Regions from separate parts of the Ochrobactrum sp. P6BSIII genome, predicted to be linked through region 2. Evidence: predicted binding sites of a transcription regulator. Region 2 holds the regulator's gene; the other holds the start of a gene.

Region 1 (15,306 bases), 280 kb from region 2:
TCATTGGTGTCGGACGGATTGATGTTGGCAGTGCCGTCACCGCCAACCCACTCGCCAGCGATCAGATTCTGATGAATTGTCATATGAACTCTCTCTCCCGATATCAGCCGTGCGGCCCTGATATATCTCACTTTCATTCGCGCATCGAACCAGCGAATGCAAGGTTGCAACGGGCTTTTAGCAGAAAATGTGAAAAGTATTACTTTTAAAATCCCAAAATCGACGTTCTTGTAAAATTGCCACACCCGACACCTTGCGAACCAGAAATTGCATTTAGGGCCTTGGCAAACAATCTTGCTCATTTATTGTGCACGCATCTGAAACACTGGCAGGAGGTATGAGATGCGCGTCGATTATCCATTCCCAATGGTGCCCTGTGTTTCTGCGGGCGCCTCTAATCGCTAGGTCCGCGGCCCGCCTCGCGGGCTGAGTATCGCTCCTTCGGAGCACCTTTCCAAAACCACCGCTGTTCGCGGCTCCTCCCGGAGCCGATCGTTTTGTTTTCTCAATCAAGGGCCAGTTCTGCGCGCGAGCACAGGCTGGTAATATGGATATGACTCGGTTTCGTTTAGATTTCCGGGGACCTGCGTTCCGCAATGTCCTCGGCTACACTTTCAGCCATTGGCGAAGTCAGCCCTTGCGGCTGGCGCTGATGATAATCGGCATGCTGCTTGCAACAGCCGCAGATGTTTTGACCCCGCTCTATTCAGGGCGGCTGGTCGATGCGCTTTCGCTTGGCAATAATGGTGCATGGGATGCCGCCATTCAGGCGCTTGTCGTGCTACTGGCGCTGGGCGCGCTGGCGCTGATCACCCGCCAGTTGACCTTCTATGTCATCACCGACTTCACCCTGAAGATCATGAGCGACATGGCGGCAAGTTCGTTCCACAAGTTGCAGCGGTTTTCGACCGACTGGCACGCCAATGCCTTTGCCGGATCAACAGTCCGCAAGGTTTCGCGCGCCATGTGGGCGCTCGATCTGCTCAATGACACGCTGATCGTGGCGCTGTTGCCGTCAATCCTGATGCTGCTTGGCTCGGTTGCGTTGCTGTCGTGGTACTGGCCGCTGATGGGGCTGCTGGTTGCAATCGGCTCTGTGCTGTTCATCGTCTGCACGATTGTGATTTCGCTTGGCTTTGTTGCGCCCGCTGCAACATTGGCCAATAGCTGGGACACGCGCATGGGCGGCTCGCTGGCCGATGCCATCTCCTGCAACGCTGTCGTGAAGGCATTCGGCGCGGAAAGCCGTGAAGATGTTCGTCTGTCCAAGGTCGTCACCAAGTGGCGCAGTCGCACGCGCCGCACATGGCTGATCGGCACGCTGAACGGCTTCATTCAGGGCGCGAACCTTCTGGTCATGCGCGGTGTTGTCATTGCCTTTGCGCTCTATCTCTGGAGCCAGGGCAAAGCCACGGCAGGCGACATCACCTTTGTTCTGACAGCCTTCTTCATGTTGCAGGGCTATCTGCGCGATGTCGGCATGCATATCCGCAACCTGCAACGGTCGGTCAACGACATGGAAGAACTGGTCGATATCGAGGCACAGCCCTATGGCATTGCCGACAGGTCTGGCGCTCCCGCCATCAAGATCGGTGCGGGCGAGATCACATTCGATCATGTCACGTTCCATTATGGCAACCATGAAGACCCGCTTTACCGCGACTTCTCGGTCAAGATCGATGCGGGCGAGCGGGTCGGCCTTGTCGGCCATTCCGGCTCCGGCAAGACCACCTTCGTGAAGCTGATTCAGCGGCTTTACGACGTCACGGACGGCGCCATCCGCATTGATGGTCAGAACATTGCTGAGGTCACCCAGGCGTCGCTGCGGTCGCAGATTGCCATCGTGCAGCAGGAGCCGATCCTGTTTCACCGCACACTGGCCGAGAACATCGCCTATGCCCGTCCCGGCGCGACACAGGCCGAGATTGAGGAAGCGGCACGCCTTGCCAGCGCGCATGACTTCATCACCCGGCTGCCGAAGGGCTATGCGACACTGGTGGGTGAACGCGGCGTGAAGCTGTCGGGCGGCGAACGCCAGCGCGTGGCCATTGCCCGGGCGTTTCTGGCCAATGCGCCGGTTCTGATCCTTGACGAGGCGACGTCCAGCCTCGACTCGGAATCGGAAGTGCTGATCCAGCAGGCGATGGAACGTCTGATGGTCGGGCGTACCACGCTCGTCATCGCTCACCGGCTATCGACGGTGCGCGCACTCGACCGGCTGCTTGTCTTCGACAAGGGTCAGATCATCGAGGAAGGCGACCATGACGCGCTGATCCGCAAGCCGGGCGGCATCTACCGCCGTCTGTTCGAACGGCAGGCGCTGGAGCTGACCAAGGGTCTCGAAGACGTCATTTAACCGACGAATATCGTCAGCACTTAAAGAATAGGGCCGGAATCACTTCCGGCCCTATTTTTATTGGGCTTTTTCTATTCATTGCGCGTTCAGATCACGTCCGGTATCACCCGCCGCTCAACCGTGGCTTGACATTTCCATGACAGAAATGTGACACGAAATTTCTCATATTTAGAAATGGTAGCAGGTAAGACATGTCTGGAGTAGTGGAAAACGCGGGCGAACGTCGCTGGAGCGATGCGGCCATTTTCGGCGCTTCGCATGTCTCGTGGCCAGTGCGCTTCGTCTGGGTTGCGCTTGCCTCCATCGTCCTGTCCGTTCTGCTCGTCTTCTCCGTCGAGTGGATTTTCCGCGGTTCGTTTGCCGAAGCCATCGAGTTTTTCCGCACCCCGCATAAGCCGGCATGGACAACGGTTGCCTTCTTCGTCGTGGTGCTGACCGCCAGCGACGCGCTTTTCGGGCGTATCCATTACGGGCTTTTCGTGGTTGGGCCGCTAGCGCTGATCGCCGCGACGACTGCGCGTGAAAAAAGCCTTTATCTCGGCGACCCGCTCTATCCGAGCGATTTTCTCTATGCGCGCCAGATCGTCGATCTGCTGCCGCTTCTGGTGCGTGAGCGTCCGTGGAGCGCTGTCGGCATCGCCCTTCTCCTGATTGCCAGCGCTGCGCTGCTGATTGCCGCAAGCCTTTTCTGGTGGCGTCGTTTCGACCGCATTCCCTGGAAAGGTCGCGCGCTTCGTCTGGCCTTCGCGCTACCGCTGCTCGCCTGGTTCGCTTTCATTTCCGACTATTCCAGTTTTTCACTGGCGCGCGACCGCCTGCGCGTTCTGCCCATCATGTGGGACCAGAAGGAAAATTACGCGCATAACGGTTTCACCATGGCCTTCATTTTGAACGTGCCAATGGCAACCGTCTTCGCGCCGGAAGGCTATTCACCGGAAACCATCGCGTCGATTGAACCGCCAGCGCAGCTCATTCCGGCAGCACTTGATACCGGCAAGCCCGACGTCATCATGATCATGAGCGAGTCTTTCTGGGACCCGACCCGTCTGCCGGGTGTGGCCTTCAGCGCCGATCCGATCCCGACCGTGCGCGCCGAACAGTCCGGCTATGTGTTCTCACCGGAATTCGGCGGCATGACCGCCAATGTCGAGTTTGAAGCGCTGACAGGCTTTTCCAAGGCATTCCTGCCTTCGGGCAGCATTCCTTATCAGCAATATATTCGCCGTCCGCTGCCATCGCTTGCAAGCTTCTTCAAGGAACAGGGCTATGCAACGCGGGCGATCCATCCCTATCGCCAGTGGTTCTGGAACCGCGGTCCTGTCTATGAAAACATGGGCTTCGACAAGTTCATGTCGGAAGAAAACATGCCGCCGTTGGAAAAGCGCGGCACGCTTGCCTCGGACGATGCGCTGACCACCGAGATCATTCGCGAGGCGGATGAGCAGCAGGACCCGTTTTTCTTCTTTGCTGTTTCGCTGCAAGGCCATGGCCCCTATGAGGCCAACCGCTATCCGGATTCAAAGCTCGATGTGCAGACCGACGCCAGCGAAGCTGTGCGCCAGTCGATCCGCACCTACTCGCAAGGCGCTATGGATGCCGATGCAAGCCTCGCCCGTCTGATGGAATGGGCATCGAAGCGCGAACGCGAAACCATTCTGGTGTTCTTCGGCGATCATCTGCCGCCGCTCGGCCCGGTCTATACCGAAACCGGTTTCATGCAGGATCGCGTCGCAAGCCGCATCGCGCCTGCCGCCGACATGCTTCTCCAGCATGAAACACCGCTGGTGCTATGGACGAACAAGCGCGGCGCGGAACGCGGCACCGGCACGATCAGCCCGGCTTTCCTGCCGATGCAGATACTCGAAATGGCCGGGATGCAGCATCCCTATTACACCGGCTTCCTGCGCCAGTTGCACGACCAGTACCGCATTGTTGATGCGCATGCCGTGTTCGATGGCGATGAAAATGCCGATGAAGGCTGGCAGCAGCGCCCGCCTTTCGCGCCGCTCCTGCGCGACTATCAAATGCTGCAATATGACATGATCTTCGGCAGCAGCTATGCACGAGACCGGTTCTTCCCGGCCCCGTCACAAAGCTAATCGCGGTGTTTATACCGGCGCCTTGCCGGCAGACTGGCGAATGATCAGCTTGTAGTCGATCTTTCGGGCCGGTGAGGTTTGGCCGTTCTCGATATGGTTCAACAGCATATCGGCTGCACCACGCGTCATTTCGAAGATCGGCTGGCGCACGGTGGTGATCTGCGGCGACACCATGCTGGCAATCGAGCTGTCATCGAAACCGACCACGGTGAGATCGCCCGGAACCGACAGTTTGTGGTCATGCGCCATCTGCACCACCGCCGCCGCCATATCGTCATTGGAGGCGAAGATCGCCGTCGGGCGATTTTCGAGTGACAGAAGTTTCTTTCCCGCCACAAGACCGCTGGCAAAACTGAAGCCGCCTTGCGCTTCATAATCGGGATTGCGCTCGATCCCTGCCGCTTCCAGCGCCCGGCGATAACCGGCCAGTCGCAATTCGGCGGAGCGGTGGGTCGGGTCGCCAATGATGATCGCAATCTTCCTGTGGCCGAGCTTCAGAAGATACTCCATCAGGTCGACGGTTGCTGCTTCGTCGTCGATGGAAACACTATCGGTCGGATGCACATTGACGTCGCCCGCCACGCGCGCAAACGGCATGGCCGAGGCTGAAAGCTCCTGCAAAATTTCCGGATCGTCCGACATGGGCGGCGTCACGATGATGCCGTCGAGGCCTGACGCATGGGCGGTTTCGATCAGCGCGCCACGAATATCGGCGCGGTTCTCGACCGGAAAGATCAGCAGGCGATAGCGCGTGCCGCGCAGGCGCTCCAGCGCGCCCATCTGCAATTCCGTCACATAGCTGGAACTGGGGTTTTCGAAGAAAAGACCGATCAGATGCGAACGTCGTTCCACCAGATTGCGCGCCGCCGCATTGGGCCGATAGCGCAGCTCCTGCCCCACTTCGCGCACCTTTTCGCGGATTGCCTCGCGCACATTCGGTTCGTCGTTGTAAACACGCGAAACGGTCTTGATCGACACGCCTGCCAGACGCGCCACATCGTGTATCGTCGCTCTTTTGCCTGTTGCAGCCATATGGGATCGTCTTCCTCCTCGAAGCGTTCGCTATTTTTGCGCACTCCCAAACACAAAACCGCTACACGCTTTTGTTGGAAATGCTCTAACCTGTTCGTCGGATAACGAAAAGGCCAAACGCTTCAGGGAATGGAACATATGCGGGATCGCGTCAGAAAACGCACTTCGCGCCCGTTATCGAGCGAAAACATGCCCCCGCGCCCCGGAACGACATCAATGATGAGTTCAGTGTGCTTCCAGACTTCATATTGCGGGCCGCTGATATAGACCGGCGCGCCGCCAATTTCGCCCAGTTTGACATCATTGTCTCCGACGACAAACTCGCCCTGCGGATAGCACATCGGTGAAGAACCGTCGCAACAGCCGCCCGACTGATGGAACATGATCGGCCCATATTCCGCCTGCAATTCGGCAATGAGATCAAGCGCGGCAGGCGTGGCGCTGACCTGGCCCTTGCCGTCGTCGCCAGCGTTCGTTTCAGGATTCCTCGCAGAACCCTTTTGCGGGTTTTCTTGCAACATTCTCTCCTCCCTCGCATGAGAACGGGCGAAACAGGTCCGCCCGTTCAGAATATGTAACGTCTATCCTGCACGCTTTACTGCGTCAGATCCATCACGACGCGACCTTCGATGTTGCCCTTGCGCATATCATCGAAGATGGAATTAACATTTTCCAGTTTCTCGGTGCGGATGGTCGCCTTGACCTTGCCGTCGGCAGCGAAATCGAGCGATTCCTGCAAATCGAGCCGGGTGCCGACGATGGAACCGCGCACGGTGACGCCGTTCAGCACCATGTTGAAGATTGACAGCGGAAAATCGCCCGGCGGCAAGCCGTTCAGCGCCACCGTGCCGCCGCGCGCCACCATGCCAAGCGCCTGTTCGAAGGCAATGGGCGAAACCGCTGTCACCAGCACACCTTGCGCGCCGCCATCGGTTTCCTTCTTGATATAGGCCGCCGGATCCTTGTTGGTCTTGGCATTGACCGTCACCGTCGCGCCAAGCTTACGAGCCAGTTCGAGTTTCTTGTCGTCGATATCGACGGCGGCAACGTTCATTCCCATGGCCTTGGCATATTGCACCGCCATATGGCCAAGGCCACCGACGCCGGAAATCACCACCCAATCGCCCGGTTTGGTGTCTGTCACCTTGAGGCCCTTATAGACCGTAACACCGGCACAGAGCACCGGCGCGATTTCGTTGAAATCGGCATTCTTCGGCAAATGGCCGACGAAATTCGGGTCAGCAACCACATATTGCCCGAAGCCGCCATTGACCGAATAGCCGGTATTGAGCTGTTCCTCGCAGAGCGTCTCCCAGCCACCGAGACAGTGGCGGCAATGACCGCAGGCCGTATAAAGCCATGGAACGCCGACGCGGTCGCCTTCCTTCACATGCTTGACGCCAGCACCCACGCCCGACACGAAACCCACGCCCTCATGTCCGGGGATAAATGGCGGATTGGGCTTCACCGGCCAGTCGCCTTCGGCGGCATGAAGATCGGTGTGACAGACGCCGGATGCCTGAATGGCAACCTGTATCTGTCCCGGTCCCGGTTCGGGTATCGGCACCTCGTCGATTGTCAACGGCTTGCCAAATGCTCGTACCACTGCTGCTTTCATTGTCTTGGCCATGAAGTCTCTCCTTCGTTATCGAATTGAGTTTCTTTCAAGCTGTTTCCCGATACGGGTCGGAAGAAATGAGTAACAGGAATATGGCGCACCCGGGTGCCGCGTCCAGCTTGCCGCGCAATGCAGCTTTCAGGACCATTCAAGGGTTGCCCGGGCATTTTCGCCCAGGCCCCTTCGCAGTCCCCTGGGAGGGTGAACCGATGCCGTTCTTCCAACGCAATACTGACCTGGAAGACGCAAATACGCTTTGATTAGACGCAATGCGGAGACGTTAATTCCCCGCTTTGCAGCACGCCCAGCGACGAGGACAAGGGGTGATTAGATTCTGGCTATGGCGTGCCGAAAATGGTGTTCTTCGAGAACCGGAGCGGAGCGTACTTAAAGGTACGTGAGCACCGGAAGCGGAGAAGAATGCCGTTTGCAGGCCGCCATAGCCTGAATATAACGCACTTAGTTTATACGCATGTCGTGATCGGAAAAACGGTTCCCACTTTTCCGCGACATGCTTTAGAAGAAGCCGAGTTTCTTCGGGCTGTAGCTCACCAGCATGTTCTTGGTGTTCTGGTAATGCTCCAGCATCTTCAGATGGTTTTCGCGACCGATGCCCGACTGCTTGTAACCACCGAAGGCCGCGTGGGCCGGATAGGCATGGTAGCAGTTGGTCCACACACGGCCCGCCTGAATAGCGCGACCGAAGCGATAGGCCCGCGTTCCGTCACGGGTCCAGATACCGGCGCCGAGACCATAGAGCGTGTCATTGGCAATCGACAGCGCTTCCGCATCGTCCTTGAAGGTCGCAACGGACACGACCGGTCCGAAGATTTCTTCCTGGAAGATACGCATCTTGTTGTTGCCCTTGAACACGGTCGGCTTGACGTAATAGCCGCCAGCCAGATCGCCCGGCAGAACATTGCGTTCACCGCCGGTCAGCACTTCTGCGCCTTCCTGACGACCGATGTCGAGATAGCTCAGGATCTTCTCAAGCTGCTCGCTCGAGGCCTGCGCGCCGATCATCGTTGCCGGATCAAGCGGATCGCCTTGCACGATGGCTTCCACACGCTTCAGCGCCTTTTCCATGAACTTGTCGTAGATCGACTCATGGACAAGCGCACGGCTCGGGCATGTGCAGACTTCACCCTGATTGAGGGCGAACATGACGAAGCCTTCAATGGCCTTGTCGAGGAAGTCGTCATCTTCGGCAGCCACATCCTTGAAGAAGATGTTGGGCGACTTGCCGCCAAGTTCCAGCGTAACCGGAATGAGGTTCTGGCTGGCATATTGCATGATGAGGCGACCGGTCGTGGTTTCGCCTGTGAATGCGATCTTGGCGATGCGGGGGCTGGATGCCAGCGGCTTGCCCGCTTCAAGACCGAAGCCATTGACGACATTGATCACGCCAGCTGGCAGAAGATCGGCAATCAGTTCCATCAGGACGAGGATCGAAGCCGGGGTCTGTTCGGCAGGCTTCAGCACCACGCAATTGCCAGCGGCGAGCGCCGGAGCCAGCTTCCAAACCGCCATCAGGATCGGGAAGTTCCACGGAATGATCTGGCCGACAACGCCCAGCGGCTCGTGGAAGTGATAGGCAACCGTGTCGTGGTCGATTTCCGAAATGCCGCCTTCCTGCGCGCGGATGACACCGGCGAAATAGCGGAAGTGATCGACAGCCAGCGGAAGATCCGCAGCGGTGGTTTCACGGATCGGCTTGCCATTGTCCCATGTTTCGGCAGCAGCGAGCGCAGGCAGATTTTCTTCGATGCGGTCGGCAATGCGGTTAAGGATCAGCGCGCGCTCGGCTGCGCTGGTACGGCCCCATGCATCCTTGGCGGCATGAGCGGCATCAAGCGCTGCTTCAACATCCGCAGCGTCGGACCGTGCCACTTCGCACAGAACCTGACCATTGACCGGCGAGGTATTTTCGAAATAGCGGCCAGACTTGGGTTCAACCCATTTGCCGCCGATGAAGTTTCCATAACGTTTGGCAAAAGCCGGCTTCACCGTCCGGCTGAATTCAACCTTATTCATGGTATTCTCCTCCCGAAATGACGCTGCTCCTACAGCGCTTCGACAAGGAGGATCGCGCGATAGCGGGGGAGAGTCATCCCGTGTTTTCACGCTCGCAAGATCATGTGTCGCAATATTGAGACAGTTGCGTCAGGTGATTTTGCAAAGGGATCAATGCGGGCGAATGATCTTCAGGCGGTTCAGCTTGCGGTGCAGCGTGGCCCGGCTGATGCCCAGAAGCACTGCGGCGGCAGAAATATTCCCCTCCGCACGGGCCAGCGCACGCAGGATGACCCCGCGTTCCGACTCCGCCATGTCCTCGCGCGGATCGGCATTCCAGCCGAGAATATCGGCAGCAGGCAGCGGGCCTGCCAGCGCCACATCATCGAGACCAAGCGCCAGACGCGCAGCCCGTGTCGCGCCAATCACCAGATCATCCTTGTCGACGGCGATCAAAGCGCCGCCGCTGCGGTCCACGCTTGGAGCCAGCATGATGCGGGCCTTTGGAAAAGCCTGCCGGAAGTTTTCTGCTTCGATCCGCCGCGCCGCATCGATCACCGCCACAGAGATGAGCTGCGCAAAGGCTTCCGTCAGATCGGAACGGCAGGATGACACGTCAAGCGCAGCCATAAGACGGCCTTGATGATCGTGGATCGGCGCCACCGTGCAGGACAGCCCGATATTGCGTGAATGAAAGTGCTGGTCGCGATGGATGGTGAGCGCACGCTGTTCAACGATACAGGTGCCGATGCCATTGGTGCCTTCGCATTCCTCGCTCCACACCGCGCCCGTCCACAGGCCCCAGCGATAGAACGTGTCGTCGTCGCTTGCCGCACCGCGGCGCTCTACCGGCACGCCTTCGCTGTCGGCCAGAAGCACGCAGCAGCCGACGCCGCCGACCGCCATGTAAAGGCGATCCATACTAGCCTGCGCCACGCTGACCAGCCGCTCCACCCGCTCATGCGCGGTGCGGAACTCCCTCTCGGAAAGCGTGCGCACGGTGCCCGGATCGGCAGGGTCGAGCTTGTGCAGTTCGGCAGAACGCTGCCATGACGCCACCAGCGCCGAGCGGGCAGAACCGCCGGTGTGGATTTCGGACAGAACACGGTCCGCATGAACTCTCTCTTGCGGTGCACCCATCTTTCTCCTCCCAGGAAGGCTGGAACCGCTGAATTCGCCTTGAACATTCCCGGACAACAGAACCGCTATAAAGGTCTGCCGGGCATGTTCCTGATGATAATGGCCTGTTCCCCCACAACTGGCAAGCGCATCGTCAAAGCGAAGAAACAAAGACGGCCCGGCAGAAATAATCGCCGGGCCGTGAAATGTGGTCTTTGGGAGGTTAGTACTTATCAGGAGGTATGCACCTCGTGAGAGGTGTGTTTTTATAAACGGTGCGGAACCAATCTAGTTGATGCCACCCGGACAAAAATACACCAGTCCGAGCTGTATCGGGAGGAATCGATCAGTATCCGCACCGCATTCTAAAAGTAATATTTATAAATTTTTAAGTATAAAAAGTCTTAAAGTACATGAGTAAACTATCATAAAGAAGAATAATTGAAAATTACAATCATTTGATTGCTATTAGGAACCCGCAATAAATGGTGACAAGGTTTTTTCTTTGTTTTGAATGAAATTATTCAATGCTTCCGCCTCTGCGGCACTGAGGCGCAAGCCAAGCTTGGTGCGACGCCACAGAATATCTTCCGCCGTGCAAGCCCATTCATTTTCAATGAGATAGGAGACTTCAGCTTCATAGAGATCAGCGCCGAAATGGCGACCAAGATCAGCGAGCGATGCGGCCTTGCGGAGCAGCACATGAACACGCGTTCCATAGAGCCGGAACAGGCGGCGGGCATGGACTGGCGTGAGAAATGGATAGGCCGCCTGTACTTTCTTTAACTCGCTGTCGAAAGCAACTTCCTTGAAATCACCACCGGGCAGTGCTGCCGCATGGGTCCATGGCGCACCCTTCTTGCCCAGATGATGCTCGATCTTTTCCAGCATATGTTCGGCAAGCTTGCGCGCTGTCGTCAGCTTGCCGCCGAAGACATTGATGAGTGGTGCGAGACCGGCTGGCGCGTCGTCTTTCAGAACATAGTCGCGCGTTGCTTCCTGCGCCTTGCTGGCGCCGTCATCATAGAGCGGACGCACGCCGGAATAGGTCCAGACCACATCTTCGCGCCGCACAGGTTCGGCGAAATATTCGCTTGCTGCAGCACACAGATATTCTGTTTCGGCTTCAGTGATCGCCACCTTGGCGGGATCGCCCTTATAGTCCTGATCGGTGGTTCCGATCAGGGTGAAATCATCTTCATAGGGGATCGCAAAGATGATGCGACCATCATTATTCTGGAAGAAATAAGAGCGCGGATCGGCAAACTTCTTGCGCACCACGATATGGCTACCCTGCACCAGACGCACATTGTGCAACTGGCGGTCACCTTCGACACCCTGCAAAACCTTATCGGCCCACGGACCGGCGGCATTGACCAGCAGACGTGCGCGGATTTCTTCCTGATGTCCGGTGTCGGCGTTCTCAATCGTGATTGTCCAGCCCTGACTGTCGCGCCGTGCGGCCACGACCTTGGTCCGGGTGCGAATGGACGCGCCACGGTCAGATGCATCGCGCGCGGTCAGCGCTACGAAACGGGCATCATCGACCCAGCAATCGGAATATTCGAATGCCTTGGTGAAAAGCGGCTTCAGCAGCTGAGCAGCAGGGTCAGTGCGCATATTCAGCGTGCGTGTCGCCGGGAGTTTCTTGCGGCCACCCAGATGATCGTAGAGAAACAGACCCAGCCGCAGCAGCCATGCCGGACGCACCCCGCCTTTATGATAGGGCAGCACAAAGCGCATCGGATGGATCATATGCGGCGCATTGGCCCATAGAACCTCGCGCTCCATCAGCGCCTCGCGCACCAGACGAAACTCGTAATGCTCCAGATAACGCAGACCGCCATGGATCAGCTTGGTGGCGCGGGAAGAAGTGCCGCTCGCCAGATCGTTCATCTCCGCCAGGAAAACAGAAAAGCCGCGCCCGATCGCGTCGCGTGCAATGCCGCATCCGTTGATGCCGCCACCAATAACGAAAATGTCGAATATTTTTTCCTGCGCCATGGCAAACCTTGAAAGCGGCTTTCAGAGCGTTTGCAGCAGACAGACGCTCGAACATTCATTTTAACGCGCGTCACCCGACGCGCCTCAGAACACCAAAGCGAATATAAAACTATTTAATACGAAAGCAAAGCGAAAATAAACGAAACTACCCCGCTTTGGTCGCCGCCCCGCTATCATTAAGGGTTTCGATCAGCTCAACCTCATGTTCTGCACACAGATCACGCAGCTGCTGCGAGGAGCAGCGGTCGGTGATGAAGGTGTTGATCTGCGAAATATGGCCAATGCGCACCGGTGCAGTGCGTTCCAGCTTGGTGGAATCGGAAACGAGGATAACGTGGCGCGCATTGGCGATAATCGCCTGCGCGACTTTCACTTCGCGGAAATCGAAATCGAGCAGCGCACCGTCTTCGTCCATGGCCGAAGCACCGATGATGGCATAATCAACCTTGAACTGGCGAATGAAGTCCACTGCCGCCTCACCCACAATACCGCCGTCGGACGAGCGGACCACGCCGCCAGCAATGACCACTTCGATGGAAGTGTGCACACGAAGCGTATTGGCGACATTGATGTTGTTGGTGATGACCATCAGTTCGCTATGGTCGATCAGGGCATGGCTGACAGCTTCGGTCGTGGTGCCTATATTGATGAACAGGGACGCGCCATCGGGGATGATTTCAGCTGCCGCCCTGCCGATCGATTCTTTTTCATTGGCGGCGATCCGGCGGCGGGCCTCATATTCCATATTCTCAACGCCGGAGGGATAAAGCGCCCCGCCATGAATGCGGCGCAGCAGGCGTGCGCGGCACAGATCGTTGAGATCCTTGCGCACGGTTTGCGGCGTGACATCAAAAGCCGCAGCCAGATCGTCCACCAGAACCTGCCCCTGACGGCGTGCAAGGTCCAGAATTGCATTGTGACGAGGGGTAAGCTGCATTTTTTGCCCGCGCTGAGTTTGTTAGAATTGCGAGCCTGTAATGTCTCTGTTTTCGGAGAGAAAGCAACTGCCTATGCCTATCTGCACCGTTTTCGCAGCCTGTTTTGTTTTCACGCATTATCCTACGCAAAACCGCTTCGCACTTTTGCTGGAAATACTTTAGCCGGGAATACAGGGATCGCGGACGGACAACGAAACCGCTCAATCATCGCCCAAAGTGCTGTTGTACATATTGTGCAGCTTGCAGGCCACTTCGGTCCGGTTGGCTGCGCCGATCTTGCGCATGATATTATGGACATGCGCCTTCACAGTGCCTTCGCTCATGCCAAGTTCGAAAGCGATCACCTTGTTGGAGCGACCAATGCGAATCGCATGCACCACCTCGATTTCGCGCGCGGTCAGCAATTCGCCCAGCACATCCTCATCGATATCGGGCGGCGGCGACTTGATGGCCATGGAAGCGGGAATATACATGCCGCCCGCGCTGGCGAGATGGATGGCCTCGACGCAAACACGAACATCGACCGAGGTGGGGATATAGCCTCTGGCGCCGATTTCCATGGCCCGCACCACCTGCGCCCACTCCTCACGTTCGGCGAGAAGCACAATCGGCGATGGTGACCACATTTCCACGAGGGAGCGGATTTCTTCGGAGAAGAACGGATCGGCAAGCCGCTTGGCGCCGATATGCAGCAAAATGACAGCACTGCCGTTGAACGCCTTCGCCTGCTCTACAAAGGCGTAGCACGTCACCGGCATTTTCAGCCCATTCATCAGGAGGCCGTTGAAAAGGCACTCCCGCTCCAGATTGCTTTTGCATACGAGTAGCAAATGGCGGTCACTGTTCGGCAGAACGCCGACACCAACCGCTCCATTGTCTCTTTCTTTCGGTACAGCCCACAGACTGGCACCCCTGGCATCCAACATCGGCGCGTCTCCCCGGCACGAAGGTTTACTAACTCCTACACAGTGATCCGCCGGTCCTGCCCCGCCGCAAGATCGGTATTTAAATGATGCTTATGACTTATATTGACGAATTCCCGCCATTCCATAGGCTAATATTGCTACCTCAAAGCAATCGTGTCATTAATTTATGTTAGCAAGTTCGAAAATTTATGTTGTCCGTAAGAGCGACTTAAACAGTAGGAAGATATAAAACTATATCTTTCGTTTAGTACGGAAGTGTTATGCATAGTGGCAGAGGCATTGCGGCACCTTCGGTGGGGGTGCTGATCGACTTACTGGAATCTTCTCCGATTCTGGCGGACCTTGATGCGCATGCGATTGGTGCTTTGGCTTCTCTTGTCATCACGGAAAACAATTTTACCACCGATACCGTCATCATAGAACAGGGTGAGCGCGTCAGAAACGTGCATATGGTCGTGTCTGGCTGGGGCTGTGTCTATCGCGATCTGTCCGGTGGCCAGAGGCAGATTATCGACTTTCCGATGCGTTGCGATTTCATCGGCCTTCGCACCGCAGATGGCTATAGCTACAATACGATATCCGCCATCACACCGATGAAAGTCATTGAAATTCCACTGGCTTCTCTCGAAAGCGCGATCCGGCGTGTTCCACGTCTGGCAATGATCTTCATCGAGCTTTTGTCGCGACAGCGCGCCATGCTGATCGAGCATCTGACGAATGTCGGTCGCCGCAGCGCCTTTGTGCGGACCGCACATCTGCTGCTGGAATTGTCGGACCGGGTCAAAGCCTGCTGCATTGACGATCCCGATTCCTATTATTGTCCCCTGACGCAATATCAGCTGGCCGATGCGTTGGGACTGACGCCGATCCACCTCAATCGCATGTTGCGGGATCTGCGCGAGGAAGGGCTTGTCCTCTTCCGCTCAAACCGGGTCGAGATCCTCGATCGCCAACGCCTTGTTGCGCTCGCGGAATATGACGGCGAGTTCATGCGCATGTCGGTTTTCGACCGAAAGCGATAAACACATATTCGTGAAGAGAAGAGGTTTCTGGAAAATCGGGAACAGCTTCCAGCATCTGAATGGTCGGAGTGAGAGGATTCGAACCTCCGACCCCCTCGTCCCGAACGAGGTGCGCTACCAGGCTGCGCTACACTCCGAACCAGTTGGTCGCAACCAGACGGTGCGACCGTTGAGGCGGC
Region 2 (15,306 bases):
CATAGCCATCGACGCGCAAGGCATGCGGCGTGGTGAAAACCTCTTCCGTCGGAATATTCGGATTGCAGGTAATGCCGTTCTTGGCCGTCGACGCGCCACCATGCCACTCGTGACCATCGGCAAGCCCAACCGTCAGATCCGTGCCCGGACCCTTGAAGTTCAGGGCGCTATAAGCCTTGCCGTTCAGGAAGCGGGTGCGGGTGCGAAGCGCTGCATTATGCGCGGCCCATGCACCAATCGGATCTTCCACATCAACGCGCGAAGCGGCGAAGATGGCCTCCGCCAGCTTGCGGGTCGCCACCTCTTCCGGCTCATTGGGGAACATCAGCTGCGCCCATGCCGCATTCGGATAGGAAACGATGTTCCAGTTGATGTCGAAACCGGCGATCTTTTCCAGCGCTGGCTGATAGGCCTTGGAGTTGGCGCGATTGGCGCGCGAGACCTTGGCGGCGTCCTGGCTGGACAGAAGCATCGGATTGTCGGCAGCAATCGCAAGACGCGCCGCACCTTCCGAATAAGCCTTGGCCATGCCCTCATAGAGCCAGGTCGAAGCACGGTCAAAGCTCGCATCCGGCGCATTTTCATAGCGAGCCAGCGCAATCTGGTCATCGGCGAAGAACGGCGTCACCAGACCCGCGCCCGCCTTATAGGCATGTTTGGCAATCAGTCGAACCAGCGGCAAGGCAACAACAGGCGCCGTGATGATCAGATCCTGCCCCTCGCGCAATTGCAGGCCGACGCGAACGGCTACTTCAGCCAGACGTTCGAGCTTTACCGGATCGATGACGGGATTTTGCATATCGTGAGCCATGGGCTGCGGACCTCTTTGATGCGAAAGCGCCTCCCTCAAGAAAGGGGGCGCCATGAAAGAATCACTTCTGTACACTCGCCGCCAGTTTATCAGATGGCGCAATTAAACCACGTTCTTTTCAGGATATGGTCTATACTCGATGCTGCGGTCAGCGATATGGAAAGCAAAGAGAATGAACAAGAAAGCGCTTGTATTATTGGGACTTGCAGGCCTGCTGGCCGGTTGTGTCACCATGACGCCGGAAGAGCGCCGCGCTGCCGATGAACGGACATGTCTCGGCTATGGTTTCAAGCCTCGGACCGACGCATTTGCCAACTGTCTGCAACGGCTCGATCTCGACCGCCGGGCGGATCGCCGCGCATGGGAAAACCGCGTCGATTTTTACGACCGGCCAATCATGCTCTATCAGCCGATCTATCGTCCGGTCGTAGTTCGCCCCCGCTAATTACGGCAGATTGCGGGGCTCAAATGAAAATGCGGGCCAATCGGAAAGATTAGCCCGCACCGAAGCTGTTCAAATCAACTTATAGAGGCGTTTCTGGACGATCCTGCGACAGAAGCAGCGCGCCGATTGCATCGGCCTGCTTCTGGTCTGCTGCGGCATAGCCGAGCGTTTGCGGCTGGCTGGCAGGCGCAGACGTATCGAATTGCGGCTGGTAGGACGCGACCTGCTGAATCTGCGGCTGTGCCTGCGCTACACCATTCTGGTGCGAGAGGCGATTGCCACGTGCCTGCGGGCCAAGGCCGCTGCCCCGTATAGAGGTTTCCATCTTTGCGGCATCCGCCAGCGCGACCTGTACGGTGGGCGCTGCTTCCGGCACGGGTCCGGCCTGTGGCAGCGTCACGTCATAAGACGGATCTTGCGGCGTGGATGGCGACTGCGGCGAATAGGCGAGAGCCAGATTGTATGGCTCCTGCGGCACCGGGTTCTGCAACGAACCGTCGCGATTGCGCTTCTCGTAGAACGAATTACCGCCGGCAACCAGCACGTAATGCATGTTGTCATACGGGAATGACAGGCCAGCCGTGTGGAAGAACATGGCGTTCTTCAGCTTCGGATGGCGCTGGCCCTTCAGCACAGCATCGGCTGCGGCCTGAACGTCGGGCAGTTTGCCCGATTCCATCTTGCGGCTGAGCACGCCGGGCGCGAACTGGTTCTTCTGGCCAACAACGCCACAGATCGTATCCGGATAACGGCCCGATGCGAGGCGGTTCATGACGACCGTACCAACGGCCATCAGACCATCAGGGCTGGAACGGTTCGATTCGAAGAACATTGCGCGCTCGAGGCACTCCTTGTCCTTCGCCGTGTAGGTATAGGTCTTGACGCCGTTAACCGACTTGACGTGGCTTACAGCCGCCGTCTTCTCAGTCTTGGCTGTGGTGCCGGTCGTCGTGCAGCCCGTCACTACGAAGGGCGCTACGAGCAGTCCTGCCAATACAGGCAGCTTCCAATTACCAGCGCGCGTCAACGGCTCAGTCTCATATTCAGGACCCTTAACTGAAGCAGTCGATCCGAAGGCCAATAATGACCAGTGCGGGTCTAGCTGCGGTGCAAGTCAAAGCAAGCGAAGATCAAAAATCAAACAACCTGCCGTCGCTCGTCTTCTTCAAGGTTTTGGAATTTTTAGGCCAAAAAAAGGCAATGGGTCAAATTCCGAAATTGCTGAAACCATCGAAACGGCTGCAAATGAAACCCGAATCACGAGCGTAATTACCCACACAAACCATTCAAAACTATTAATAATTTCTTAATGAACCTAGAGAAAAGAGATAAACCTTTGATTTGATGGAAATCATAGTTCCCCAATACAGGCCACATCGCTGCCTTAATTCGCAACTGCTGTAAAATTTTGATATATCTTGCTTCATCGGGCTGGGAAAATCTGCGGCGTAACTGTTTTAGCAAGTCCTGCGCCGGTTCCTTCAACTTTGATGCAAGCTGCGTAACATTCCGTGAGATTGGCCATTTTAGGGCTTTTCAGCGCCTCATCTGGCCGAATCGGGTGGCTTGAGCAACTGGCAAAACGGGCACGTCCAAAAGTGATCGAGCCCGCCTTTCGGTCACGAAAGACGGGCTCAAAGAGCAGTTTTTATCGAAGTTCAATCAGCCGAAAGAATAACCGGCGCCGCGTACCGTGCGGATCGGATCGAGCGCGCGACCCAAGTTGATAGCCTTGCGCAGGCGTCCGACATGGACGTCGACGGTGCGATCATCGACATAAATGTCCGGTCCCCAGACACCATCGAGAAGCTGGCTGCGTGAGAACACGCGACCCGGCGACATCATGAAATATTCCAGCAGGCGGAACTCCGTCGGTCCAAGACGAACTTCCTTTTCCTTGCGGTAAACACGATGCTGCTGGCGGTCGAGCACCAGGTCACCGACCTTCAGCACATGCGACAGCAGGCTTGGATTGGCGCGACGCAGCATGGCCTTGACGCGAGCCAGAAGCTCAGGGGTAGAGAACGGCTTCACCACGTAATCGTCAGCACCGACGCTCAAGCCGCGAACGCGTTCGCTTTCCTCACCGCGAGCGGTCAGCATGATGACCGGCAAACGTTCCGTTTCCGGCCACTGGCGCAGACGGCGGCACAGTTCGATGCCGGATACGCCAGGAAGCATCCAATCGAGGATGAGAAGATCCGGTACGTTCTCGCGCAGCGCGATTTCAGCCTCGTCGCCGCGTAGCATCGTATCCACCTGATAGCCCTCAGCCTCAAGATTATAGCGCAGCAGAACGCTCAGCGCTTCTTCGTCTTCCACCACAGCGATTTTGGGTACCTGTGACATCCAATATTCCCTATTAAAATCCGGCGAGCGGAAGATACACGTCCCCCCATCGACCGCGTGTCGCCGCGCTATTCACTCATTCTCCACCGCATTTGGAGCACCTTTCGGCAAAGCCGTCCTGATGTGCTCCAAACGCAGCGCTTACTCAGGGCTTGCGTGCCTCATCCACGACGATGCCGTGGCTCAGGTCTTCCTTCGGTCGTTCGGCAGGCATCTGCAGGCCGGTCACGATGTAATAGACGGTCTCCGCGATGTTGGTCGCATGGTCGCCGATGCGCTCGATATTCTTGGCGCAGAACAGAAGATGCGTGCAGGCAGAAATATTGCGCGGATCTTCCATCATATAGGTGAGCAGCTCACGGAACAGCGAGGTGTACATGGCGTCGATCTCGTCGTCGCGATCACGCACGACATTGATCTGCTGCACCGAGCGCGACGCATAGGCGTCGAGCACGTCTTTCAGCTGGGTCAGCGCCAGTTCGGCCAGAGTTTCAAGGCCACGATAGAGCTTGACCGGCTGGCGGGACTCCGAAACGGCTGCAACGCGCTTGGCAATGTTCTTGCCCAGATCGCCAACACGCTCCAGATCTGCGGAGATACGGATCGAACCGATAATCTCGCGCAGATCGACAGCCATTGGCTGACGCTTGGCGATGATCATCACGGCCTTGTCGTCGATTTCGCGTTCGCTGGCGTCGAGGATCAGGTCGTCGGAAATGACGCGCTGTGCGAGAGCGTTGTCCGCGTTGACAATAGCGGCGACCGACTGTTCGACCATACGTTCCGCATGTCCGCCCATTTCGGCGATCTTGTGGGTGAGAAACTTCAGTTCCTCATCGTAGGAACGAACGGTATGCTGAGACGGCATGGTAGACCTCGTAATATAAATTGCGGGGAAGCCGCACTTCTGTTGGTTCTGGCACAGTCCGCGAGCAAGGGAGACTTGTCCCCTGCCCCAGTCCGTTAGCCAAAGCGTCCGGTGATGTAGTCCTGCGTGCGCTTTTCGGTCGGCGCAGTGAACATCGTTTCCGTATCGCCCACTTCGACCAGATTGCCGAGATGGAACATGGCGGTGCGCTGCGAAACGCGAGCCGCCTGCTGCATGGAGTGGGTGACGATGACGATCGTGTAGTTCTGGCGCAGTTCGTCGATCAGCTCTTCCACCTTTGCCGTGGCAATCGGATCGAGCGCCGAGCAGGGTTCGTCCATCAGAATGACTTCCGGGCTAACCGCAATCGCACGTGCAATGCACAGGCGCTGCTGCTGACCACCGGAAAGACCCGTTCCCGCATCGTGAAGGCGATCCTTCACTTCCTCGAACAGGCTGGCCTTCTGAAGGCTCGTCACGACGATTTCTTCAAGATCGGTCTTGGAGCGGGCCAGACCGTGAATGCGCGGGCCGTAAGCCACGTTCTCGTAGATCGACTTCGGGAACGGGTTCGGCTTCTGGAACACCATGCCGACACGGGCGCGCAGTTCCACCACATCGATCTTCGGATCGTAGATATCCTCATTGTCGAGGGTGATCTTGCCACCGATGCGGCAACCTTCAATCGTGTCGTTCATGCGGTTGAGCGAGCGAAGGAATGTCGACTTGCCGCAGCCGGAAGGACCGATCAGCGCCGTCACCATCTTTTCCGGAACATCCAGATTGACGTCGAAAAGGGCCTGCTTCTCACCATAGAATACGCAAACCTTGTCGCCGCGCATCTTTACGGAACTGGCGTTGGCGTTCATCTTTTCTCCTACGGCTTTCTCGAGAGTACGTTCTGTCATCAAGTTCATAGCTTCGACTCCCGTTTACCAGCGGCGCTCGAACCGGCGGCGCAGAATGATTGCTGCAATGTTCATCACGGCCAGGAACAGAAGCAGGACGATGATAGCGCCGGACGTGCGTTCCACAAAGGCGCGTTCTGCTTCATTGGCCCACATATAGATCTGGACAGGCAAGGCGGTCGCCGGTTCCATCGGAGTGGACGGAACATCCGCCACGAAAGCCACCATACCGATCAGCAGAAGCGGAGCGGTTTCACCAAGCGCATGGGCAAGCCCGATGATGGTGCCCGTCAGAATGCCGGGTGCGGCAAGCGGCAGGACGTGATGGAAGACCATCTGTGTCTTGGAAGCGCCGAGACCAAGCGCTGCGGCGCGGATTGATGGCGGTACGGCGCGAAGAGCGGCGCGCGTTGCGATAATGATCGTCGGCAGCGTCATCAGCGTCAGAACCAGACCGCCGACCAGCGAAGCCGACCGCGGCAGGCCGAAGAAGTTGACGAAAACTGCCAGACCCAACAGACCGAACACGATGGACGGTACGGCTGCGAGGTTGTTGATGTTCACCTCGATCATATCGGTCCAGCGGTTCTTCTTGGCGAACTCTTCCAGATAGATCGATGCGGCGACGCCGATAGGCAGAGCCAGACCCAGCACGATCAGCATCATATAGAGCGAGCCGACCAGCGCCACACCGAGACCGGATGTTTCCGGGCGGCTCGATGCGCCATAGGTGAAGAGGCCGGTATTGAAGGCTTCCTTCATGACGCCTTCTTCCGAAAGCGTCTTCATCCAGCCGATCTGACGGTCAGAAACCTTGCGGTTCGTTTCGGGCACAGTCAGGTCGATCTGCCCCTTGAAGGCGGAATCGATGTCTGCGCCTGCCAGAACCGGAACGGTCTGCGTCGTGCCGATGAGTGACGGATTGTCCATCACCATCTGGCGAAGCTGAATGCGTACGCCATCCGAATAGAAGCGACCGAGATCGCGCATAGCCGGACGGTCCGTGGGTGACACGCCAAGCTTTTCAGCAAGGGCGTTGCGCACCAGAAGCGGATAGTTCGCTGTGATCAGCACATTCGGATCGGTCGCACGCTTGTTGCCCGGATCGATCACCTGCGCTTCAAGCTTCACCGGCAGGTAAAGCGTCGTCTGCCAGAAAGCGGTGTAGCCCTTGGAGAAAACCGAGAACAGCAGCGCGCAGAGAAAGAACACGCCAATGGCGATTGCAGCAATGCCATAGAGGCGGAAGCGGCGTTCGGCGGCATAGCGGCGCTTGAGCCCGATATCGCGGCGCACCGGCTTTGCAGAAACCGCGCCGCTTGCGTTGAAGGTCGTATCGGTCATTATTCGTACTGCTCCCGGTACTTGCGCACGATGTGCAGCGCAAAGATGTTCATGATCAGCGTCAGGACGAAAAGCGTGATGCCGAGCGCAAAGGCAACCAGCGTCTGCGGCGAGTTGAACTCAAGATCGCCGGTCAGCTGATTGACGATTTTCACCGTGATGGTGGTCATCGCGTCGAATGGATTGATATTGATACGTGCCGCAACGCCTGCCGCCAGAACCACGATCATGGTTTCGCCGATGGCGCGTGAGGCTGTCATCAGAAGTGCGCCGACAATGCCCGGCAGAGCCGCAGGCAGCACAACACGCTTGACGGTTTCGGAGCGGGTTGCGCCAAGACCGAGCGAGCCGTCGCGCAGCGTGCGCGGAACGGCAGTGATGATGTCGTCGGAGAGCGACGACACGAAAGGAATGAGCATCACGCCCATGACGAGACCGGCGGTCAGAACGCTCTGCGCCATGATGAAGCCCTGCCCGCCCGCAATCGCGGCGGAAAGGTCACGCAGGAACGGGCCAACCGTCACAAGGGCGAAGAAGCCGTAGACGATACTTGGAATACCGGCCAGAAGCTCCAGCACCGGCTTGACCACCGTGCGCACGCGCGGCGAGGCATATTCGGCCATGTAGATGGCGGCGAACAGGCCAACCGGAACCGCGAACAGCATCGCGACAAGCGCGATATAGAGTGTACCGGCCAGAAGCGGGATCAGACCGAACTGGCCCGTTTCACCACCGGAACCGGCAGCGGCAAAGCGCGGATCCCAGACCGTACCGAAGAAGAAGTCCCAAGGGGAAACAGCCTGAAAGAAGCTGATCGTCTGGAACAGCATCGAGCAGATGATGCCGATGGTTGTCAGAATAGCGATGCCGGAGGCGGCGATCAGCCCCCACAGCACGATACGCTCGACATTGTTGCGGGCGCGCATGCGGCGGTTGATCGTGGAGAGGCCGAAAATCAGACCGGCAACAGCAATGACCAGCGCCACGGCAGCGCCAATAGTATGCGTCAGGTCCGTCGCCTTCTTCAGATAGAGGGCGATGGGCACCATGTAGTCCTGGCCCTCGGTCGCGAGAGCCACGCCCTTATTGCCGAGAACCGTGCGCGCATCCTGATAGTTGGACGGGAAGCTTTCCAGCTCAGCCGGCGTCAGGCGCTCAAGTCCATTGGCGAGACCGCGCACCATACCGAGCTGAAGGCTGCGATTGGTATAGGAACCACCCTCGACCGCATCGGGCAGGCGCGAAGAGGCGCTGTGATCGAGATATACAGACGCTCCGATGGCCCAGACAGCAAGAAACAGAACTGCAGGCAATGCAGAAACGAGGAAAACCCACCAGCCATGATAATGCGGGCGGGAATGCATTTTCTCGGCCGTCGGCCCTTGTGGGGCGACAGGCTGCGCTTTGTCCAGTGCAACAGCGCGCTGACGGCCGATAAAGAAGCCGACTAACCCGATTGCAATGACGCTAACGAGAACCAGAAAGAAGGACATTCAATTTCCCCGGTTGCCCTGAAAAATGCGAAACGACAAAGACATGACCCCTATGACCAGACTGTCAGTTCCGCGCGATTGCGCCTCTCATATTAGAATGGCGCGAAAGGAGAAGAACGCGGGGAGGTTTCATCCCCGCGTTCCACAGTTTTAGTCTTACTTTGCAGCCATCGTCTTGCCGTCGGTGAAGGCAGCGCGCTGTGCTTCGCGCTCTGCGTCCGGAGCCGGAACCAGACCGTATTCAGCGAGCGGGCCGTCAGGACCGATCATCTGATCGTTCAGGAAGAAATCAACATATTCCTTGAGGCCCGGAACGACGCCGAGGTGAGCCTTCTTCACGTAGAAGAACAGCGGGCGCGAAACCGGATATTCACCCGAGGCAACGGTGGCAGCCGACGGCGTGATGTCGTTGACGGTCGCAACCTTCAGCTTGTCGGCGTTGTTTTCGTAGAAGTAGAGGCCGAAAACGCCAACGCCGGTCTTGTTGGAGTCGATGCGAGCCAGCGTTTCAGCATAGTCGCCGTCGATGTCGACAGCCTTGCCGTCCTTGCGAACTGCGATACAGGCCGAAGCGGCAGCCTTGTCGTCGAGACCGGCCTTCTTGATTTCGTCCAGAGCGCCCGAGTGCTTGCAGCCGTCAGCAAGAACCTTTTCTTCGAAAACTTCACGGGTACCGTGCTTTTCGCCCGGGATGTAGGCAGCAATGTCCCAATCCGGCAGGTTCGGGTTGACCTGGTTCCACTTGGTGTTTGGATTGTCGACCAGCTTGCCGTCGACAACAACCTTGGCAGCCAGAGCCTTGTAGACGTCTTCCGGCTTCAGCTTCCAATCCGGACCCTTTGCGTCGGTCGCGAATACGATGCCGTCATAACCGAAGCGCACTTCCTGAACGTCCTTGACGCCAGCGTCGACGCAAGACTTCAGTTCCGTGTCCTTCATGGCGCGCGATGCATTGGCGATATCGATGGTGTTTTCACCGACGCCCTTGCAGAATTCCTTGATACCAGCGCCCGAACCGCCCGATTCAACAACCGGCGTCTTAAAGTTCGGGAAGGTTTCGCCGAAGGTTTCAGCGACGATCTTTGCATAAGGCAGCACGGTCGAGGAACCGGCAACCTGAATCTGATCGCGCGCCTGGGCAGCGGAAACCGACAGAACGGCAGCAATGGCCAGCGCCGCGGTCGAGGAAATCATCTTGTTCATGAGCAGCAGCTCCTGTTGTAAAAAGCCTATGACGATTAGCGTCAGTAGCCGTCTACGCGCTCTATATTACATTCATATGACAGTAATGTTACAGGTTTGTATCAATGCTCCGCGCCACCAATTGTGTGGGGTTTCGCAGGCATTGGAAGAGCTACTGGAACTGTTATGGGAATCAAAGCCGTAGGCGCGGCAGACGGGCTCCCGTGGCCTCAATGCCCGCTACATCGGCATTGGCAAAGGCAAAACGCAGAAAGGCTTCCTGTCCTTCACCGAAGAAGACGCCCGGCAATGTGACAATGCCGAGCGACTTCGCAAGGCGCTCGGCCACCGTCACAGAGGATACACCGTCAAAGGGATGGCGCACGAAGGCAAAATAGGCTCCCACCGCCTCGACGCGCCAGCCATCGACACCCGCCATAACAGAACGAAGTGCTGCCGCCCGGCGCGCAATCTCCTTGCGGTTGTCATTGCGCCAGGCTTCCAGCGGCGCAAGCGCACGGGCAACAGCCACCTGCGGGGCGCGTGTGGCGCAGATTTGCAGATTGTCCATCACCTTGGCGATATTGGACACCATATCGGCACCCGCAACAATCGCCCCCAGACGATGCCCCGGAATGCAGAAGGATTTTGAGAAACTATAGAGCTGGATCAGATGCGATGGCCAGTCGGCCTCGCCAAACAGCCCATGCGGCGCTTCATCGGCATTCGGCAGAAAATCGCGATAGGTTTCGTCTAGGATCAGCCATGTGCCGTTGGCGCGGCAGAGCGCGTAAATCTGGCCAAGCAGTTCCGGCGGATAGACCGCGCCAGTCGGATTGTTCGGAGAAACCAGCGTCAGCGCCTTCACACCGGGATGCAGCGCCGCCCGCACATCCTCGACCGTCGGCACAAAGCCATTCTCCGCACGGCATGGAAATGAAGCTGGCTTGATGCCGAGCATTTCCAGCGAAGAGCGGTGGTTGAAATAGAACGGATCGGTCGTCAGCACCGTATCGCCGCTGCCAGCCACGCACATGATGGCTGCAATGAAAGCCTGATTGCACCCAGATGTAACATGCACATTGTGCGCTTCAATCGATGCACCATAAAGCGAAGCGACATGTGCGGCATAAGCCTGACGCAGCACCGCCTCGCCTTGGATCGGTCCGTAGCCAACGCAGGCGAGCGATCCCGCCGCCTCGCCCAGAAACTGCAACATGTCAGGATGCGGCGGATAGCCCGGAACCGCCTGCGAAAGATCGATCAGCGGACCGTGGCTGCCGTCATAATCCCGCGCCCAGGCCTGCACAGCCGGAATGGGCGGCGCGGAGAGTTGATCGATCAGCGGATTGACGGCAGGCAAATTCATTGTTGGCTCCCATGGCAATTGCGCCACTCTTATCGTGAAGGGCCGGTCGGTTGAAGCCGTTTATTCGCTGGGTCGCGAAAGCACATAAGCCGCAGACCCCAGCATGAAAATCGTCACGGCAATTGCCAGCAGCGGGCCCGGATGAGCGCCCCACCAGAAAAGCCCGTAGCCAACAGTCATGCCCAGACAGGCATAGAGCTTGGCCTTTGGCGGAATGGCGCCACGGTCGCGCCACTTGATGATCAGCGGGCCAAAACGCGGATCGCGAAGAAGCCGTGCTTCAAGCCTGGGCGAAGACCGCGCGAAGAACCACGCCGCCAGTATGATGAAGATCGTTGTCGGCATGACCGGCAAAAGCGCACCGATAATGCCAAGCGCCAGCATGACAAATCCGAGCACGAGAAACAGCACCCGCTTGCCAGCGGAGATCGCCGGAACGGAGGCATTCGTGTTCGTGTCAGAAGGATCGTCCTGCATGTTTTCCGTTGGAATCGCACCTGTTCACAACAGGCTTATAGCAGGATTTCTTCCATAAATTGCACTGGCTGCACGGTCAAAGAAACGTCATAAGCCCCGTTTTCCGGCCTGTGGATAACAAAAAGACGACCTGTGAAAATTACCACTCACACGCCAGAATTGTAATTTTGCCCGGAAAAGGCCGCATTTCGACAACTTTTAGAAGGTGCTTCAAAACTTGGTCTACAAATAAAAATTGCAGGGTCAGACGCAAGCGCAACAAAGGTCGCAAGCAGCTTTTCTTGGATTCCACGCCTGAAAACATGGACGCGCTCAGCCCAGCGCCAGATTCCTAACGAATCGTAAACGCTTTTACAGCAATCGAACTGAATCCTTCCAAATATTCCTCAGTTTTGTTTCATAATATAAGTAAACAACGCATAGTATAGGATGATTTTCCGCTGCGGATATAGATTCAATTACCGCACAATGTTCTCATTCGAACCACGTCATCGCCACATTTAGATTCCACTTCGCTCAGGTCTTTCTCAGCAAAACTGTCAAAGCGCCCCGTTAACAACTAGTGGAACTGGTATGAACTTCAAGACCCGTATGGCTATGCTCGGCTTTGCAGCAACCAGCCTTCTCGCTGTCAGTGCAATCGAAGCCTCGGCACAGCAATGCGGCGGTGCCTCCTGGTACGCCCTGACCTCCCGCACGGCATCGGGTGAACGTATGAACCCAGCCGGATTAACCGCAGCGCACCGCTCCCTGCCGCTTGGCAGCAAGGTCAAAGTTACCAATCAGAGAAATGGCAAGTCGCTCGTCGTGCGCATCAACGACCGCGGCCCGTTCATCAAAGGACGCGTGCTGGATCTCTCCAAGGGTGCTGCAAGCCGTCTCGGCTTCATTGGCGCCGGACACACCAAGGTCTGCTTCACGCCGATGTAATCCGGCGTAAAGACATCTTCGGATAATAAAGTGAAAGCGGCCCGGATCGGACCGCTATTGCTTTATTTGCGATCCAGCCGGTCGGTGAACCACCTGGTCAGGTTGATCCAGACGTCATCCTTTTCCGCCGCATCTTCGATGCCGTGTTCGAGATTGGGATTGTCGTTGACTTCGATCACCACGACACCGTCATCGGTTTCCTTCAGATCGACACCGTATAAGCCATTGCCGATGCATCGCGCGGCGCGCAGCCCGGTTTCCAGAACCGCTTGCGGGGCTTCTGCCAGCGTGTAGGTGCGAAAGCCGCCCTCAAGCGGTTTGCCGCCGGTATCGTGCTTCACAATCTGCCAGTGGTTTTTCGCCATCATATACTGACAGACGAAAAGCGGCTTACCGTCGAGAACGCCGACGCGCCAGTCGAACCGGGTCGGCATATATTTCTGCGCCAGCAAAAGATCGCTATCCTGAAGCCACAGCATCGCCAGCGCTTTCAGCTCGCCCAGATCACTCACCTTCTTCACGCCGCGTGAGAAAGAGGAATCCGGTATCTTGATGACCAGCGGAAAGCCCAGCAGATCGGCAGCCCGCTCCAGATCCTCTTCACCCGCAATCATCACGGTCTGAGGCACCGCCACATCATTGGCCTGCATCAGCTCGTGCAGATAGACCTTGTTGGTGCAGCGTATCATCGAAATCGGATCATCGATGACCGGCATGTTTTCCTGCTGCGCCCGGCGCGCAAAGCGATAGGTGTGGTTGGAAATCGATGTGGTTTCGCGGATGAACAGCGCATCGTAATTGGCAAGACGCGAGAGGTCCTTCCTACCGATAGGTTCGACCTCAACACCAAGTCGCGCCGCAATCTTCGCCCAGTGCTTCAGGGACGCCATGGATGATGGCGGCATCGCCTCTTTCGGATCGCAGAGCGTCGCCACGGAATAACGCGCCGGAACTTTCGGCTTGGCCGCCCGCCATTCGCGCTGGGTGTAGCGGTCGAGCGCATCCTCAAAACGCTCCTTTTGATGTTTCGAGAATTTCGAAATATTGGAGAAGCCGATTTTCTGGATACGCGCCCACTCCCCCGCTTTGATCGTCACTTCCAGCGACGGCGCCCGGAACCAATCGAACAAAAGCCTGCCGAAACGCTCGAATTCCGGGTTCTCGGCCAGACCGAAATGGACGTGAATGGTTTCAGGCGCTTTTTCCGGATGCTTGCCGAGCGCCTTGTTGAGCATGTCTTCCAGTTCGGGAATGGCATTCTCATAGAGCCGACGCTCGGAGAGATCGATCATCGTCTCGACGGACGGAATGATGCGGTGGCCACGCGCTTCCGCCAGAAGCGAGGCATAATAGCCGCGGCTCTGATAGGCATAGGTGCGCGAGAGATTGATGATGCGCGGGCGCTGCTGGCCGTTAAACAGCGCCGGATGTGCGAGATAGTCACGATTGGTCATGACCTTGTGCGGTGTGGCGCCATTATCGATATCCGAGAGGCGCCCAACGAGAATGACGCAGATCGTCATCAGTCTGTCCCTTTTTCGAGAATCACTGCTGCCCTGAGCCCATCGCTGCCGAAACGGGCGATGCGGTCGAAGATGTGGAATGGAACCGGCACATTGGCCGCATCGGCGATGCTTTCGCCCTGTTCCTCTTCCACCCATGGGTCATGAATAAAGATGTGACGGCCATCCTCGCCATGGGCGAGCACCCAATGCGGTACTTTGTTGCCGAACATGAGATAGCCGCTGATCAGAACGATCACCGACGCACCGCGCCGGAGCGCCGTGACGATGTCAAACAAGGTGAAGCCGCGATAATCCACCGGGATGCCATAGGCTTCCGTGCGCTGGCGGAAATCGGTCTGTGCAAGCTGCATCACCCGGCGCTTTTTCTCCGAACGCACCGATTGCAGAAACAGCATGTCCTCAATGGAAACGATGATCGACGCCTTCAATCCATGCTCGTAACCCGCGACGGCAAGCCCAAAAGGTTCGCAGCCGCCCGGTCCAGACATCATGTAAATCGTGGTCGCGTCGCGCCACAGGCGAACTTCCAGCACCGGATCGAGTTGCACGCCGGGCTTGTGATAGGCGAGCGCCATCATCAGACAGGCCGCCCCGCAGGTGAAATCGGTCGTCTGCCGGTAATAGGGAAATGTCGTGATCGGAGGGATGCCGCCGCGCACCGTCTTTTCAAAACGCAGCGCGTCGGAATGATCGGCATAATAATCGAGATAGCGCCCGATTGGGCGATAACCGTTGCGCTTATAAAGCGCGATGGCCCGCGCATTATCCTCGCGCACTTCGAGCCGCAACAGCGGGCGGTCGTGCTCATAGGCTGCCGTTTCAGCAGCCTGCAACAGAAGCCCGCCTATGCCTTTTGCACTCGCATCCGGATTGACGGCGATCGAATAGAGCCGCGCCATCGCCGTACCGTGCCGGAAAAGGATCATCGCATAGCCGATGATCTTCCCATCGACTTCCGCAATGATCGTTTCAGCGGTGGGACGCGCGATCAAGGCGCGGAAGGAGCGTCGGGAAATGCGGTCTGCTTCAAAGCAGCGCTCTTCGATGCGCAATAACGCATCAATGTCGTCTGCCGTGGCCTTGCGCGTGGTTGCGCTTGTCATCCCGTGGCCTTTGCAAGGGGACCTCAAAGGTCCGGTCGAATGTGCCAACCATTGGCATATTCGCTGGCAAAAACAAGCTCCCCGAGCATGGCAAAATTATGAGTGGCAACCGAGCGTTTTCGCAGCCCCAAAAACACAATAAATTCAATCTATGATTGTATATTCATGAATTACCCGTGTTAACCATTAATTAAGATGTTGGGCGATGAAGCGGCAAATCGAATTGACTCCGAAGTGTTTCAGATTTTAACGTTTCGTTAATAAACGAGTATCCGGCAAGGACCAGATCAAAGGTCCCCACCAAAGGCGTTGAGTATGTTTTGCGTAGTTCGCTCGACCAAGAAAATTATGGCAGCTGCTGCTTTCGCGGCTTCGGTGCTGATGACAGGCTTTGGCGCTGAGGCAGCCTCTGGCGACTTCATGCAGACCGGAAAGGTCACGTCCCAGCCGATCGGCCATTACGAATTCTGCAAGCGCGAAGCACAGGAATGCAATATCGCC

The links. Region 2 encodes PhoB, which activates phosphate uptake and scavenging genes when phosphate is short. Its sites were predicted from a motif close to TGTCATNNANCTGTCAT; they were not measured.
Region 1: a site for PhoB is predicted at 2,493-2,509, ahead of FHW00_RS00010 (LTA synthase family protein). Genes of this name have one in related genera too.

Annotation. Positions count from the first base shown of each region.
Region 1 covers NZ_JACGXB010000001.1:13-15,318, forward strand. The annotation lists gene FHW00_RS00005 (ABC transporter ATP-binding protein) at 554-2,356, shown strand; gene FHW00_RS00010 (LTA synthase family protein) at 2,548-4,455, shown strand; gene FHW00_RS00015 (LacI family DNA-binding transcriptional regulator) at 4,465-5,487, opposite strand; gene FHW00_RS00020 (DUF779 domain-containing protein) at 5,610-6,008, opposite strand; gene adhP (alcohol dehydrogenase AdhP) at 6,083-7,117, opposite strand; gene adh (aldehyde dehydrogenase) at 7,622-9,139, opposite strand; gene FHW00_RS00035 (GAF domain-containing protein) at 9,290-10,258, opposite strand; gene glpD (glycerol-3-phosphate dehydrogenase) at 10,706-12,241, opposite strand; gene FHW00_RS00045 (DeoR/GlpR family DNA-binding transcription regulator) at 12,387-13,178, opposite strand; gene FHW00_RS00050 (response regulator transcription factor) at 13,380-14,105, opposite strand; gene FHW00_RS00055 (Crp/Fnr family transcriptional regulator) at 14,366-15,127, shown strand; tRNA gene FHW00_RS00060 (tRNA-Pro) at 15,188-15,264, opposite strand.
Region 2 covers NZ_JACGXB010000001.1:279,024-294,329, forward strand. The annotation lists gene FHW00_RS01235 (aminopeptidase) at 1-811, opposite strand, end outside; gene FHW00_RS01240 (hypothetical protein) at 984-1,256, shown strand; gene FHW00_RS01245 (cell wall hydrolase) at 1,336-2,283, opposite strand; gene FHW00_RS01250 (hypothetical protein) at 2,340-2,525, shown strand; gene phoB (phosphate regulon transcriptional regulator PhoB) at 2,919-3,605, opposite strand; gene phoU (phosphate signaling complex protein PhoU) at 3,751-4,473, opposite strand; gene pstB (phosphate ABC transporter ATP-binding protein PstB) at 4,569-5,342, opposite strand; gene pstA (phosphate ABC transporter permease PstA) at 5,406-6,725, opposite strand; gene pstC (phosphate ABC transporter permease subunit PstC) at 6,725-8,218, opposite strand; gene FHW00_RS01280 (PstS family phosphate ABC transporter substrate-binding protein) at 8,375-9,421, opposite strand; gene FHW00_RS01285 (aminotransferase) at 9,594-10,763, opposite strand; gene FHW00_RS01290 (YbaN family protein) at 10,830-11,246, opposite strand; gene FHW00_RS01295 (septal ring lytic transglycosylase RlpA family protein) at 11,820-12,176, shown strand; gene FHW00_RS01300 (RimK family protein) at 12,239-13,699, opposite strand; gene FHW00_RS01305 (GNAT family N-acetyltransferase/peptidase C39 family protein) at 13,699-14,805, opposite strand; gene FHW00_RS01310 (transglutaminase-like cysteine peptidase) at 15,121-15,306, shown strand, end outside.